DNA from 2 places in the Streptomyces sp. W1SF4 genome. Region 1 is predicted to be linked to the other one. Evidence: riboswitches for the same ligand, from Rfam matches in the RefSeq annotation. Region 1 holds a riboswitch; the other holds the start of a gene.
What was found. Region 1 has a riboswitch for cobalamin ahead of D1J60_RS16910 (CbtB-domain containing protein). Riboswitches for the same ligand answer to the same signal wherever they lie in the genome.
Positions count from the first base shown of each region.

Region 2: it holds a riboswitch for cobalamin, as region 1 does, so the genes downstream of both, D1J60_RS24745 (energy-coupling factor ABC transporter permease) here and D1J60_RS16910 (CbtB-domain containing protein) in region 1, are expected to answer to the same signal.

Region 1 is NZ_CP034350.1:3,626,593-3,633,995, reverse strand. Features, by position in the region: gene D1J60_RS16940 (hypothetical protein) at 43-276, opposite strand; gene D1J60_RS16935 (hypothetical protein) at 335-691, opposite strand; gene D1J60_RS16930 (class F sortase) at 782-1,366, opposite strand; gene D1J60_RS16925 (helix-turn-helix domain-containing protein) at 1,594-2,604, opposite strand; gene D1J60_RS16920 (hypothetical protein) at 2,769-3,014, opposite strand; gene D1J60_RS16915 (CbtA family protein) at 3,063-3,824, opposite strand; gene D1J60_RS16910 (CbtB-domain containing protein) at 3,867-4,082, opposite strand; cobalamin riboswitch at 4,120-4,265, opposite strand; gene D1J60_RS16905 (histidine phosphatase family protein) at 4,326-4,769, shown strand; gene pucL (factor-independent urate hydroxylase) at 4,846-5,763, opposite strand; gene D1J60_RS16895 (aspartate aminotransferase family protein) at 6,043-7,403, opposite strand, start outside.
Region 2 is NZ_CP034350.1:5,272,416-5,279,818, forward strand. Features, by position in the region: gene D1J60_RS24710 (polysaccharide deacetylase family protein) at 1-485, shown strand, start outside; gene D1J60_RS24715 (YncE family protein) at 482-1,672, shown strand; gene D1J60_RS24720 (EF-hand domain-containing protein) at 1,774-1,986, shown strand; gene D1J60_RS24725 (PadR family transcriptional regulator) at 2,032-2,607, opposite strand; gene D1J60_RS24730 (ATP-binding cassette domain-containing protein) at 2,617-3,447, opposite strand; gene cbiQ (cobalt ECF transporter T component CbiQ) at 3,438-4,187, opposite strand; gene D1J60_RS24740 (energy-coupling factor ABC transporter substrate-binding protein) at 4,191-4,574, opposite strand; gene D1J60_RS24745 (energy-coupling factor ABC transporter permease) at 4,574-5,272, opposite strand; cobalamin riboswitch at 5,301-5,498, opposite strand; gene D1J60_RS24750 (flavodoxin family protein) at 5,617-6,336, shown strand; gene D1J60_RS24755 (hypothetical protein) at 6,364-6,876, opposite strand; gene D1J60_RS24760 (SsgA family sporulation/cell division regulator) at 6,972-7,382, opposite strand.

The DNA.
Region 1 (7,403 bases):
TGGGAGGGTGCGGGGACCGGCGCCGTCGTGTGCCGTCCGGCGTTACGCCGCCGAACCGGCGGGCTGGTCCTGCTGCGGCTGCCCGCCCGCGGAGGCGGACTCGGGGTCGCGTCCGGCGGTGGCGGGCTGCGGGACGGCCGGGTCGGCGGGGGTCCGGTCGGCCGGGGTCAGGTCCGCGCGCGGGCGGTCCTGGGCCTCCTTCCGGGCCGGCGGGGAGAAGCGGGCGGCCTCCGCGCGGAGCATGGCGTTCAGGGCGGCGTACGGGTCGATGGGCATGGCGGAACCTCACGGGTGCTTCGGGGGTGTGGGGGGTCGCGTACGCTGCTCGGCCCGCTCAGCAGCGCAGGACCACACTCCGTACCGTCAGCCGGGGCAGGACCGGTGAGGCCGTCCCGTACGAGGCCGCGCGGGCGGGCTCGTACACGTGTTTCACGTGAAACATCCGCTGCGGCAGCCGCCGCGCGGCCGGGGCGGTGCGCACGGCCGTCCGCGGTGCCGAGCGGCCGACGGGATCCCCGGCCGGCTCCGACTGCCCCTCGGTGGGGTCGGCCGGTGCCGAGGAGCCGGGCCGCGGCTCCGCGCCGGCCGTGGCCGTCGCCGCCGGACCGACGCCGAACAGGCACAGCAGAGCGACGCAGGCCACCGTCAGGGCCCGCGCCAGCGCCGTCCGCGCGTACCGCGCACTGTTCATGGGGCCTGCATGCCCCGACACGCCGGGCAACTTTCCCCCGGCCCCCGAGAAGCCCCCGACCGGGGGAGGAAGTCACCCCCCACGGCTGACTCAGCCGCTGCGCCGCGGCCCCGTCAGCCGGGCCAGGACGGAGGTCTCGCCGCTGACCAGCCGCAGCCTGGCGAGGCCGGTGTCCCCGGCCGGCGCCGTGACCGCGTGCGGGGAGACCCGCTCGACGGTGAACACGGCCGTACGGTGGTCGGCGCGGGGGATCTCGATGACCCGGCCCCGCCGCAGCCCGGCGAGCGGGAGCCCGTCGCCGGTGACCACGGCCGTGCCGGCGGAGCCCGGCGCCGGGCCGTCGGTGTCCCAGCCGGCCGCGCCGTCACCGTCCTGCGGGCCGCCGCTCACCGGGAGGTCCACGCCCAGGCTGGGGATGCGCAGCCGCAGCGGCCGTGATGCCCGCATCGGGGGGACGGCCACCGTCCGGCGGTCCGCGGCGGGGCCGTGCACCCCGGACTGCTCCAGCCCGCGTACGAGACGGCGGTGCCCGGACAGACCCAGTGCCCGGGACGGCAGCGCGTCGGTGACGCTCGCGGCGGCGGGCTCCGCGCCCGAGCTGCCGCGCAACAGGGCGATACCGGTGCAGAGCAGAGTGACCGTCAGCGCGACGGCGGCCCACTGGGCGCGGGACATGGCGTTCCTCCTGTCCGGCTCGGGCGGCCGGTTCCTGGGAGCAGTGGACCCCTCCCCGGCCGCCCGCACATCGCCGCCCGCAGCGCAAATGACGGCGCGTCACGTCGCCCCCGGGCCCTGGCGCCCGTGTCCTCCCAGCTGGCGGCGGGTGCGCGGGCCGTACGCGCCCGATCGGACCGCTACCCCCGAACGGGTGAGGAGGCGAAGGCCCGGTTCCGCACGGCCCGTTAGAGCGGCCGGGCCGGCCAGTCCAGCAGGCGGGCGCCGATCACGGCCGTCTGGAGGGTGTACCGCTGCACCGGGTCCCCCGGGTCGGTGCCCGTCAGCCGGTGGATCCGCTCCAGGCGGTAGGTCAGCGCCCGCACGCTCAGGTTCAGCCGCCGGGCCGCCTCCGCGGCCACGCATCCCGAGTCGAAGTACGCGGTCAGGGTGTCCAGCAGGGGTGCCGCCCCGCCGCGCCCGGCCCGCAGCGGTCCGAGCGCGGCCAGCACCAGCTCGGCCATCGCCGCCCGGTCGCGGGTCAGTACCGGGAAGACCAGCAGGTCGGCGGCGCGCAGCAGCGGGCCCCCGAGTCCGAGCCGGTGCGCGACGCCGAGCGCGTCCAGGGCCTCCGCGTACGAGGCCGCGGCCCCGCCCGCGCCGGGGTGCGGGCGCCCGAGCGCGACGAGCCCCCGCCCTTCGGACTCCGCGTGCGCGAGCCGTGCGAAGCGGACCGGGATGTCGTCCCGCCCGCCCGGCGCCACGCAGACCAGCCGGCCGTCCTTGGTGGCGATCAGGAAGTCCCGGTCCCCGAAGCGGCCGGTCAGGGCCGACTGGAGCCGGCGCTGCTCCGGGCCCCCGTCCTCGTACGGAGCGGGCCCGCGCGCCACGGCCACGGCGTGCGCACGCAGCGGGTCCAGTCCGAAGCGGGCGGCGCGTTCGCCGAGGCGGCCGGGGTCGCCGCCGCCGAGCAGCAGGTCGTCGACGAACTCCCGCCGCGCGGCGGCCTCCCGGTGCGCGGCCGGCCCGTGGGCCCGCTCGTACCCCTCGGCGAAGGCGTCCACGGCCTGCTCCACGACCGCCAGCAGGTGGTCGGGGGCGAGGCGTCCGCCGAGGGCGGTGCGGGTGGCGGCGAGGTGCGCGCCGATCAGGCCGCGCAGCCCGTAGCCGGCCCCGGCGGCCCGTTCGCCGACCGCGCGGCGGGCGTCGAGCTCCTCGGGTGCGGGGGGCCGGCCGGTGGCCGACGCGTCCGCGAGCATGCGTACGTACCCGTCCAGATACTCCTCGGGTATGTCCCGCCCTGACCCCACACCAGCTCCCCGGTCCGCTCCGCTCGAAAAAGGACCGCCATTCTCCCCCGGATCAAGATCAACTTGGCCGTGAGGGCGGAGGTCCGGGCGGGGGCGCGGGGGTTGAGGAGAGGTCAGACCACCACGAGTGCCACCGCCGCCGCCCCCATGAGGGCGGCGGCGAGGTGCATCACGGGGTGGCCGTAGTCCCCGAACCAGAGCTGCCGGGCCAGTCCGCCGAGGGCGGCCAGGGCGCTGATGACGCCGATCTGGGCGAGGAGGGTGGCGGCGGTGAAGGGGGCCAGGAGCAGCAGTACCGAGTTCAGCCAGAACGGCGCGGCGCCGGTCCAGCCCCGCCATTCCCGGATCGCGTACTGCATCGCCGGATCCCACCTCCACACCCGTCACACGCGCAACAGGCGTCGCGCTCAACTCATCGGCTGTACAGCCTCCTTGGGTGCGGCGGCCGGGGCAAGAGCGCGTTCGGCTAGAAAACCGAAGGCCAGGCCGAAAGTCGCCCACAGCGCTGCCTGGATGGCCAGCGACGCGAGACGGAACTGCCAGATCAGCGCGGCCGGGAAGTCCGCGGGCACCTCGTTGATCGCGGGCAGCAGCGCGTACGAGACGCCCACCGCCGCCACGAAGGCCAGCGCGGCGACGACCGAGGCGTTCCAGTTGCCCAGCCGCGGCGCCAGCCGCCGCCCGAGGACCGTCGCGCCCGCCGCGAGGAGCGCGCTCAGGGCGATCATCAGCAGGTAGAGGGCGGTCCGCCGGGCGGCCGTGTCGGGGTCCCCGACGGCCGGCGGGTTGGCGGGGTACTTGAAGAACGGCACCAGGGTCACGGTGACGAACAGGGCGCCGGTGACCAGGGCCGCCGTGGCCCGGGCGCCGAAGTGGCCGATGCGGCCCAGGGCGAAGCAGTAGACGAGCGCGGCGATGCCGCCGAGGGCGACCCCGTACAGCAGGACGCCGGTGCCGAGGCCGGCCGTGGCCTGGAGGGCCCGGCTGACCGGAGCGTCCTCGGCGCCGTGGTCATGGCCGGCCGCGAGATGGCCGGCCTCCTCGATGGCGATCGCCGCGTCCACCTTGGACTCGCCGAGGAGGTACGCGACGAGGAAGGCGGCGACACCCGCGAGCAGGCCGGCCAGCATGCCCCGCACCAGCAGGACGCGGGGGGAGACGGTGTTCACGCATGAACCCCTTGGGTGATCGTGAGGGAGATCGGGAGGGGGTCAGTGGCAGGGGAAACCGAGCAGGTGACGGCCGTCGTGCAGCCACTCGTGGACGGTCTCGCCCTGGAACACGGCGGTGGCGCCCTGCTCGATGCCGACGAAGTACAGCAGGACGAGGGCCAGGACCGCGGCGAAGGCGGCCCAGGGCGCCAGCGCGGAGAGGGAGATGGGGGCGACGGCGGCGGGGGCCGAAGCGGACACGGCGGTGTGGGCCATGGCAGAACCTCCAGGGGGAACACGCGTCCCGGTCAGTGGTGCTCTGTACGAAGGCGGCGGGTCTGACTTCCCTCCCCGGGGTACCGCGGGAGGACTCACAGTGGCGCGACCGTGCCGGATTCTCACCGGTGCTTCCGCCATGCCTTCGTCATGTCGTCCGAGACCGTACCGCGCCTGTGGCTTGAACACCACGGCGCGTGGCCGCCGTTCCGCGCCCCCGGGCGTGCGCTCTACGCTCCCCGCATGCCCTCCGTACGCGTACACCTCACCACGCCCCCGCTCGACGAAGCCGCCCGCCAGGGCCGGTTCGGGTACGGGGAGCCGTGCCCCGGCCACCCGGGCCTCGCCGGGCCGGCCATGGGGGACTGGGCCGGCCGCACCCTCGAAGAGGTGGCCGCCGCGGACCCGGAGGGCATCCGGCGCTGGCTCACGGACCCGGAGTACGCGCCCCCCGGCGGCGGGGAGCCGGTGGCGGCGCTGATCACCCGCACGGGCGGGTACCTGGCGGGCCTGGGCCCCGGCCGGCACCACGCGGTGGTCGCACAGGCCGTCGTACGGGCGGCGGTGGTGGCCGCGCTGGAGCTGCCGGCCGGGGCCTTCTGGCGGCTGGACGTCCGGCCGGACACCGTGACCTCGCTCAGCGGGCGCGCCGGCCGCTGGAACCTCCTCGTCGGACAGCCCCGGTAGCGGCCCCGCGGAAAGCCGGACGGCCCGGACCCCGCGACGCGGTCCGGGCCGTCCGCGACGGCCGGGGCGCGGGCCCCTACGCGACGATCCAGTCGGAGGTCGCGATGACCGGCTGCACGCCGTCGCGGTGCACGGTGCCCTCAATCAGGCCGTACATGCGGTCCGCGGCGAAGTACACCTCGTTGTCGTTCTTGAGGCCGAAGGGCTCCAGGTCGACGAGGAAGTGGTGCTTGTTGGGCAGGTTGAGGCGCACCTCGTTGACCTTGGGGCAGTTGTCCAGCACCCGCTCGGCCATCTGGTTCAGGGTCTGCTGGAGCGAGTAGGAGTACGTCTCCGCGAAGGCCTCCAGCATGTGCTTGCGGACCTTCTTGTACGACTGGTCCCAGTCGTGGGCGGCGTCGTCACCGGCCAGCGCCGAGTGCGCCCAGCGGGCGGTGACCTTGGTCGCCAGGATGCGGTCGTACGCCTCCTGGAGGGTCGTGTACTTGTCCTTGATGAAGCCGTGGAACTCGGAGTTGGTCGAGTTCATCACCGTCAGGTCCTTCAGACCCGAGATGACCTGGAGACCGGTGGTCTCGCTGTAGGTGATCTGCGCGGTGCGCACCTCCTGGCCCTTGCGGACGAAGGAGTGCTGCTCCTTGCGGGTCGGGACGGGGATCCGCTCCCAGGCGAACTCCTCGATGCGGATCTGCGCTTCGCGGATCGGGGCCTGGGAGGAGACGAAGTGCTTCGCGAGGAGGATGCCGAAGGCCTCGGGGGAGGCGATGCCGTGCTCCTTGCCGAAGGCGTACACCGTGTTCTTGGTGGTGTCGGTCGGCAGGCAGTTGGCGTTGTCGCCGGTGAGGTGGACGTCGCGGAACTCGCCGCGCAGGGCGACCGAGACGTTCAGGTCGCGGATCTCGGCCCAGGAGCCGTCGCTGCCCTTGCGGGTCACCACGACGATGCGGTTCTCGGCCTTGCCGTACTGGTTCTGGCCCAGGACGTGCTTGCTCATGCTGTCTTCCTTCGGGTACTCGGGAACACGGAGTCCGTTGTTCTGGATCCCGTACGCCCGGCGTCCAGCGCCCCGCCCTCCTGAAGGACGTCCCGCTCCCCGCCGTTCGGCCCCGCAGGACCGCCCCGGGACTGACGTGCATCCCGGTCCGTAGGTGCTGATGCGTACTGAAGTACTGAAGTACTGACGGGATTGCACCATGTGTACGGCGGGTTGACCACCGCCCGGAACATCCGAACACCAGCACCCACGGATTGGGCGACCCCACAAGCACGCAGGTCAGGACATGTGCGCATCCGTGACGGTCAGGGCCTCGTCGAGGATCGCCAGCCCCTTGGCCACGTCGTCGTCCGAGATGTTGCAGGGCGGGGCGACGTGGATGCGGTTGCCGGCGAGGAGCGGCCACAGCCCGCCCTTCTTCAGGGCCGCGCCGAAGGCGCCCATCGGGGCGTTGTCGGCGCCCGAGGCGTTGTACGGGACCAGCGGCTCGCGCGTCCGAGGGTCCTTCACGAGCTCCAGGGCCCAGAAGGTGCCCATGCCGCGGACCTCCCCGACGGACGGGTGGCGCTCCGCGATGGCGCGCAGACCGGGGCCCAGCAGCTCGGCGCCGGTGCGCGCGGACTGCTCGACGATTCCCTCCTCGGCCATGGTGTTGACCGTGGCGACGGCGGCGGCACAGGCGAGCACGTGCCCGGAGTACGTCAGTCCGCCCGGATAGGGCCGGCGGGCGAAGGTCTCGGCGATGGCGGCGGAGATGGCGACGCCGCCGAGCGGCACGTATCCGCTGGTGATGCCCTTGGCGAAGCAGAGGAGGTCGGGGGTGACGTCCCAGTGGTCGGCGGCGAACCAGGCGCCGGTGCGGCCGAAGCCGACCATGACCTCGTCCAGGATGAAGACGATGCCGTAGCGGTCGCAGAGCTCGCGCACGCCCTTCAGGTAGCCGGCCGGGGGTACGAGCACGCCAGGGGCGCCGCCGACGGTCTCCAGGATGATCGCGGCGATGGACTGCGGCCCCTCGAAGACGATCGTGTCCTCCAGGTGGCGCAGCGCCCGCTCGCACTCCTCCTGCTCGGTGGTCGCGTGGAAGGGCGAGCGGTAGAGGAACGGGCCCCAGAAGTGGACGACGCCGGCCGTGGCGCCGTCGTTGCCGAAGCGGCGGGCGTCACCGGTGAGGTTGATCGCGGTGGTGGTCGCCCCGTGGTACGAGCGGTACGCGGACATCACCTTGGGCCGGCCGGTGTGCAGCCGGGCCATGCGGACGGCGTTCTCCACCGCCTCGGCGCCGGCGTTGGTGAAGAAGATCTTGTCGAGGTCGCCGGGGGTGCGCTCGGCGATGAGGCGCGCGGCCTCGGAGCGGACGTCGACGGCGAAGCCGGGCGCGAGCGTGCAGAGCTTCGCCGCCTGCTCCGCGATGGCGGTGGCCACCCTGGGGTGCTGGTAGCCGATGTTGGTGTAGACGAGCGCGCTGGAGAAGTCGAGGTAGCGGTTGCCGTCGTAGTCCCAGAAGTACGAGCCCTCGGCACCGGCCACGGCGAGCGGGTCGATGAGCTCCTGAGCCGACCACGAATGGAAAACGTGGTTCCGGTCTGCTTCTTTGACTGCGTCTTTCACGGCCGCGAGGGCGTCGGCTTCTGCGTTCA
Region 2 (7,403 bases), 1.6 Mb from region 1:
CGCGGGTCACCGTACTGGCCATCGGCAGCTGGCTCGACGAACACCCCGACATGGCCCGGCGGATCCTGGACGGCGGCCACGAACTCGGCAACCACACCCAGCGCCACCTCGCCATCAACGGCATGTCCGAGGCCGAGGCCTACGCCGAGATCACCGGCTGCGCCCAGCGCCTCAAGCGGCTCACCGGCTCCATCGGCAGCTGGTTCCGCCCCTCGCAGACCCAGTACGCCACGCCCCTCGTCCGGACCCTCGCCCAGCGGGCGGGCTACCCGCACGTCCTCTCGTACGACGTGGACTCCCTCGACTTCACCTCGCCCGGCGCGGCGGCCGTCATCCGCAACGTCACCGGGACGATCCGGCCCGGATCGGTGGTGAGCCTGCACTTCGGCTACGCGGACACGGTCGACGCGATGCCGCCCCTCCTCGAAGAACTCGCGCGCCGCGAACTGCGCGCGGTGACCACCACGGAGCTGCTGACCTCATGAAGACCACCCGCCTTCCCCGGAAGGCCACCGTCCTGCTGGCCGGTCTGGTCCTCGCCGCCCTGGCCGGCTGCGGATCGGCAGACAAGGCCCCCGCCGAGGCGCTCGGCACCAAGGGCCCCGCCAGGCAGCCCGCCAAGGCCGTCCCGGCCGTGCCGCCGGGCCTGGCCGGGATGCCCCCGCTGCTCGACCCCCACGACGTGTACGCCGCCGACCGGCCGAACAGGCTCTCCCCGGCGGTCAAGGACTTCCCGTCCCGGGTCTACGTCCCGAACACCAACTCCAACACGGTGTCCGTCATCGACCCGGCCACGTACAAGGTCATCGACACCATCCCCGTCGGCGTGCAGCCGCAGCACGTGGTGCCCTCCTGGGACATGAAGACCCTCTGGGTCAACAACAACCGCGGCCACACCCTCACCCCGATCAACCCGGCCACCGGCGAGGCCGGCAAGCCCGTCGAGGTGCACGACCCGTACAACCTGTACTTCACGCCCAACGGCAAGTACGCCGTCGTGATGGCCTCCATGGACCGCGAGCTGGCCTTCCGCGATCCGCACACCATGGACCGGGTGAAGACCGTCCCCGTCACCTGCGCCGGCGTCAACCACGCCGACTTCTCCGCGGACGGCCGCTACTTCATCGTCAGCTGCGAGTTCTCCGGCGAACTGCTCAAGGTCGACACCGAGAAGATGGAGGTGATCGGCCAGCAGAAGCTTCCCTTCGAGGGCGCCATGCCGCAGGACGTCAAGATCTCCCCCGACGGGAAGACCTTCTACGTCGCGGACATGATGGCGCACGGCATGTGGGTGCTCAGCGGGGAGAAGTTCGACGTCCCCAAGCTGCTGCCCACCGGCAAGGGCTGCCACGGCCTCTACGTCAGCCGCGACTCCAGGGAGATGTACGTCTCCAACCGCGGCGAGGGCAGCGTCTCCGTCTTCGACTTCAAGGAGAACCGCCTCACCAAGAAGTGGCAGCTGCCCGACGGCGGCAGCCCCGACATGGGCGGGGTCTCGGCCGATGGCAAGGTGCTGTGGCTCTCAGGCCGCTACAACTCCGAGGTCTACGCGATCGACACCGTCACCGGCAAGCAGCTGGCCCGCATCCCGGTCGGCGGCGGCCCCCACGGCCTCGCCGTGTACCCGCAGCCCGGCCGCTACTCCCTCGGCCACACCGGCATCTTCCGGTAGCCGGCGCGACGGTGCCCCGGGGAACGGGACCCGCAGGAGCCCCCCGCGCCCCGGGCCGCTACCCTGAGCCGGTCAACAAGCACCAAGAAGGGGTGGACCCAGTGGCTGACATCGAGAGCGCACGGGCGACGTTCGACAAGTTCGACGTGAACGGTGACGGCTTCGTCACGGCCGACGAGTACAGCGCGGCCATGAAGGCGATGGGTGACCACTACGTCACCGCCGCGGTCGCGGACTCCGTGATCGCCGCCAAGGACACCGACGGCGACAAGCTGATGAGCTTCGACGAGTTCTGGGCGTCCCTGAACAAGTAGGCGCGGCGCGTCCGCCTCCGCCCCGCCCGCCGGGGCGGGGGCGCGTCAGGCACCGCCCGCCGGCGCCGCCGCCGGTCCCTCCGGCCCGGACAGGGCCTCCACCTCCGCCAGGGCCTCTTCCAGCCAGCTCAGCCAGAAACCCTCCAGGGCGATGCCCCCGCGCAGCACGAGCCGGCGCAGCCGGTCCGCGTCCGCGTCCCGCCCCGCCGGGAAGTCCTTCGCCTCGATGGCCTCGTACGTGGCCAACTGCGCCCGGTGCAGCTCCAGATGGCGCCGCAGCTCCGGCCCCAGCCCCTGCGGCCCGACCACCGCCGCCGCGCGGATCCGCAGCAGCAGCGCGTCCCTGACCGGCTTCGGGTCCTGGCTCTCGTCCACCCACCGCGTCAGCTCCGCGCGGCCGTCGGGCAGCACCTCGTACTCCTTCTTCTGCCCGCGCACGGGCACCTCGCTGGGCAGCGCCCGGATCAGCCCCGCCTCCTCCAGCCGCCCCAGCTCCCGGTAGATCTGCTGGTGCGTCGAGGACCAGAAGTAGCCGATCGACTTGTCGAACCGCCGGGTCAGCTCCAGCCCCGACGAGGGCTTCTCCATCAGCGCGGTGAGAATGGCATGCGGCAGCGACATGCGGCCATCCTAGGAGCCCAGCACCGCGAGCTCCTGCGGGGTCCGCGGCCCGGGCGCCCCGTCCGCCAGCATCCCCTTCGCCCGCAGGAACGCGGCGACCACCGGCGCCCAGGCCGACCGCAGCCCCGCCGACGCGAGCAGCTCCGGGTCCGAGAGCAGCTCGGCCGCCGGGCCCGTGCGGATCCCCGACGGGGTCAGCACGGCCGCGTCGTCCGCCCAGCGCACCGCGAGGTCCACGTCGTGGGTGGCCATGACCACCGTGGTGCCGGCCGCGCGCAGCCCCGCGAGGACGTCCAGGAGGCGCTCCTGCCCGTCCGGGTCGAGCCCGGCCGTGGGCTCGTCCAGGATCAGCACCCGCGGGGCCATGGCCACCGCGCCCGCGATGGCCGCGCGCTTGCGCTGCCCGTACGACAGCAGGTGCGTCGGGCGGTCCCGCAGCGCGGTGATGTCCAGCGCGGCCAGCGCGCCGTCCACCCGCTCGCGGACCTCCGCCGCCGGCAGCCCCAGGTTCATCGGGCCGAAGGACACGTCCTGCTCCACGGAGGCCGCGAAGAGCTGGTCGTCCGGGTCCTGCACCACCAGCTGCACCGAGGCGCGCAGCCGGACCAGGCCCTTGCGGTCGTACGCCACCTCGGCGCCGCCGAGCCGCAGCGTCCCCGAGCCGGGCCGCAGGCCTCCGCTCAGCAGCCGCATCAGCGTGGTCTTGCCGCTGCCGTTGCGGCCGAGCAGCACCAGCGCACGGCCCTCGGCGATGGCGAAGTCCACCCCCGACAGCACGGCCGGGCCGTCCTCGTACGCGTATCCCGCGCCGACCAGCTCCACCAACGGGGTCACAGCCACAGCTCCTTCAGTACGAGGGTCCCCGCGACCAGGGCGGTCAGCAGGGCGGCGGACCCCGTCAGGAACCGCCACGACAGCGCCGCTTCGGGCACCAGCACCCGCAGCGCGCCGTCGTAACCGCGTCCCGCCAGCCCCTCCTGGAGCCGGGCCGCGCGGTCGAAGGCCCGGACGAACGAGGTCGCCGCGAGCCCGGCCAGCGAGCGCCACACCGCCGCCCGGCCTGCCTGCCCCAGCCGGGCCGCCTGGGCGCGCCGGACCCGGGCCGTCGAGTCCAGCAGCAGGAAACCGATCCGGTACATCACCAGGGCCACGTCCACCACGGGCGCCGGCACCCCGGCCCGCACCAGCCGCGGCAGCACGTCCGAGACCGGCGTCGTGAAGGCGAACAGCAGCACCCCGAGGGAGGCCGCCGAGGTGCGCAGCAGCAGTTCCGCCGCGTGCCGGGGCCCGTCCGGGGCCGGGGCGAGGAACCCGTCCGGGCCGCCCACCGACACCAGCAGCGGCAGCGCCCCGGTCACGCAGAAGCCCAGCGGGACCCGGAAGGCCCGCCACAGCTGCCGCCCGGCCACGCCGGCCGGCCCGAGCAGCACGGCCAGGGTCGCGGCGGCCACCAGCGGGCCGCCCGGCCAGGGCGGCAGGCACACCGCGGTGACCGTGAGCCCGAGCCCCAGCAGGGCCTTCTCCAGGGGGTGGCGGCCCCGCCAGCGGCTGGAGTGCGCCGCCACGTCGATCGGCAGCACCGCCTACGACTCCCGGGCCGGGCCGGTCCGCCCGGCCTCCGGTGCCCCGGCGGCTTCCGGTGCCCCGGCCGCGGCCCGCGCGAGGGCCTGCGCCGCGCCCTGGCGGCGGCCCTTGCGTACGCCGAAGTAGTAGGCGAGCACGCCCGCCCCGAGCGCCGCCTGGAGGGCGAAGAGCGCCGACTCGACCTCGCCCGACGGGGGCTCGTACAGCGGGGCGAACCAGGGCTCGTAGTCCGGCTTCAGCTCGGTGATGGCCGCCTCCGCCTGTGCGTCGGCGCCGGTGAACGGCTCCTCCTTGCCGTCGCCGAGCCCCAGCGCGAGCGGGATCACGGCCAGCGCCGCGACCAGGAGCAGCAGCAGGGTGTTGATCTTCGCGTTCCTGCTCATCAGAGGGCCGCCTCCGGCTTCGCCTGCTTGCCGCCGGTCAGCTTCGCGACCCCGAGCCGGACCAGGTCCGACGTGCTGGACTGCATCAGCAGCCGCATCACGAGGACCGTCAGCAGTCCCTCGCTGACGGCGAGCGGGATCTGGGTGAGGGCGAAGATGCCCGCGAACTTCTCCAGTGAGCCCAGGAAGCCGCTCGCCGGGTCGGGGAAGGCCAGCGCCAGCTGGACGGAGGTGACGCAGTAGGTGACCAGGTCGGCGAAGAACGCGCCGAAGAAGACGGTCACCATCAGCGGCGCGCCGGCCTTCCGCAGCAGCCGGTAGACCCCGTAGCCGGCCCAGGGCCCGGCGATGGCCATCGAGAAGACGTTGGCGCCCAGCGTGGTGAGTCCGCCGTGGGCCAGCAGCAGCGCCTGGAAGAGCAGCGTGATGGTGCCGAGCACCGCCATGATCGGCGGCCGGAAGAGGATGGCCCCGAGCCCCGTCCCCGTCGGGTGCGAACAACTGCCCGTCACGGAGGGGATCTTCAGGGCGGACAGGACGAACGTGAACGCACCGGACGCCCCGAGCAGCAGCGTGCTCTCCGGGTTCGCCTTCACCTCGCGGGTCAGCGCGCGGACCCCGTGGACGACGAAGGGGGCGGACGCGGCGCCCCAGGCGGCCGCGTGCAAAGGGGGCAGGAACCCCTCGGCTATATGCATGGGTTGGGAGACCTCTCCAGCACCTCGTGGATGGACGACGCGCCCCGGCCGGTCTCCTGGCTCACGGGTACTGATGCCCTGGCTCCGCCTTCCCGGGGCCGTGCGGTGTCCCGCGCGGGCCCAGTGGCTTCCCGCAGGGGAGTGGAGCCGGACTTCCCGATCACAGTGGCGAGGGCCGCACCGGTCTTGCACCGGTTTCCCGAACACCAAGGCCAGATGACCCTAGTCGCCCGCACGGACCGTCACAACCCGGACCGATCCGGCGGCCGGCCGCCCGCTCCCGGCACACCCGTACGGGCCAGGCCCGCTGGCCGGCCCACCGGACGCCCGGCACGGTGGAGGGCATGGCCGCCGACGACAGCCCCCGGTACGAGGACCTCTCCGCCGTCTACGTCAACTGCACCCTCAAACGCTCTCCCGAGACCAGCAACACCGAGGGCCTGATCGCGCGGAGCCGGGCCGTCATGGAATCGGCGGGCGCCCGTACCTCGCTGATCCGCGCCGTCGACCACGACATCGCCACCGGCGTCTGGCCGGACATGACCGACCACGGCTGGGAGAGCGACCAGTGGCCGGTCCTGTACAGCCAGATCATGGACGCCGACATCCTGGTGCTGTGCGGCCCCATCTGGCTCGGCGACAACAGCTCCGTCATGAAGCAGGTCATCGAGCGTCTCTACGCCTGCTCCTCCCTGCTGAACGGGGCGGGGCAGTACGCCTACTACGGGCGGGTCGGCGGAGCGCTGATCACGGGGAACGAGGACGGCGTCAAGCACTGCGCCATGAACATCCTCTACAGCCTCCAGCACCTCGGCTACGCGATCCCGCCCCAGGCCGACGCGGGCTGGATCGGCGAGGCCGGCCCCGGCCCCTCCTACCTGGACCCGGGCTCGGGCGGCCCGGAGAACGACTTCACCAACCGGAACACCACGTTCATGTCGTGGAACCTGATGCACCTGGCGGCGCTCCTCAAGCGCGCCGGGGGCATGCCGGCCCACGGCAACCAGCGGTCCCTGTGGGACGCCGGCTGCCGTTTCGACTTCCCCAACCCCGAACACCGCTAGCCGGGCGGCTCCGGGGCCCCGAGCGGGTCAGCAGGTGTTGGGGTGCGGGAAGTCCAGCACGAGCCGCTCGGGCGAGTGCAGGACGGAGGTGTTCCAGGTCGGCTTGGTGTCGAAGGCGGCGCCGAAGGTCACGTACCCCTCGTAGTCGCCGGTCATGGCCATGCCCTTGAGCTTGCTGAGGTAGATCTTCTGGAGCCTGGGCCCCTGGTAGACGTTCTGCCCCGCGTCGTCGTGCCCGGCGGCCGGGTGCAGGCGGATCTCCAGGAAGTACTTCCCGGCCAGCGGGACGGGCTTGCCCGAGCCGTCGTAGACGAGCTCGGACACGGGAGTGACGGTGACCGGGGGCACGTAGCCCTGGAGGTCGATCACGAACCGGTCGTACGTGCAGTGCCCGCCCCAGCGGGCATTGACGACGAGCGGCGTCTGGGTGCGGGTGGTCGTGGTGGCTGCGGAGGCCGGCGACGCGGAGAGCGCGAGCCCGGCGGTGAGCAGGGCACCCGTGGCGAGGGCCACGATCCGGCGGCGGTGCGGGTGACGCATGATGTCTCCCCGGTTCCGTGAGACGGGGACTTGCCTGTCATCTCATAAGACAGCGCCGGGCCGCGACCGGTTCCCGCGGGCGTGCGCCCGCCGCGTCAGAACGTCAGCAGCGCGCTCAGCTGGGCGTCCAGGTCGTAGTGGCGCCGCTCCTGCCCGCGCGGCACCAGCTCCGTCATCCGCCGGCACAGCTCGCGCACGTCCTTGGCGCGGGCGGAGACCACGCAGCTCTGCTCGCCGTTGCTGAAGCCGAGCAGGACGCGCGGCTCCGAGCCGCTCCAGCGGGGCCACACCTGTATGTCGCCCTCGCCGGTGGCGGTGTTCTGCCCGTCGAGCAGCAGCTCCCGCGAGAACACCCAGCGGGCGAGGTGCGTCCCGGCGCCCCGGAAGTCCACGGCCACCTCGTACGGGCGGTCCGTGCGGTAGGTGAACCGGCCGGTCAGGGGCACGGACAGGGGGGCGGCTTCCAGCCGCAGCGGCAGGAGTCTGTGTTCGGTGGTGGTGGCCATCGGCGGCTGCCTCTCGTCGCG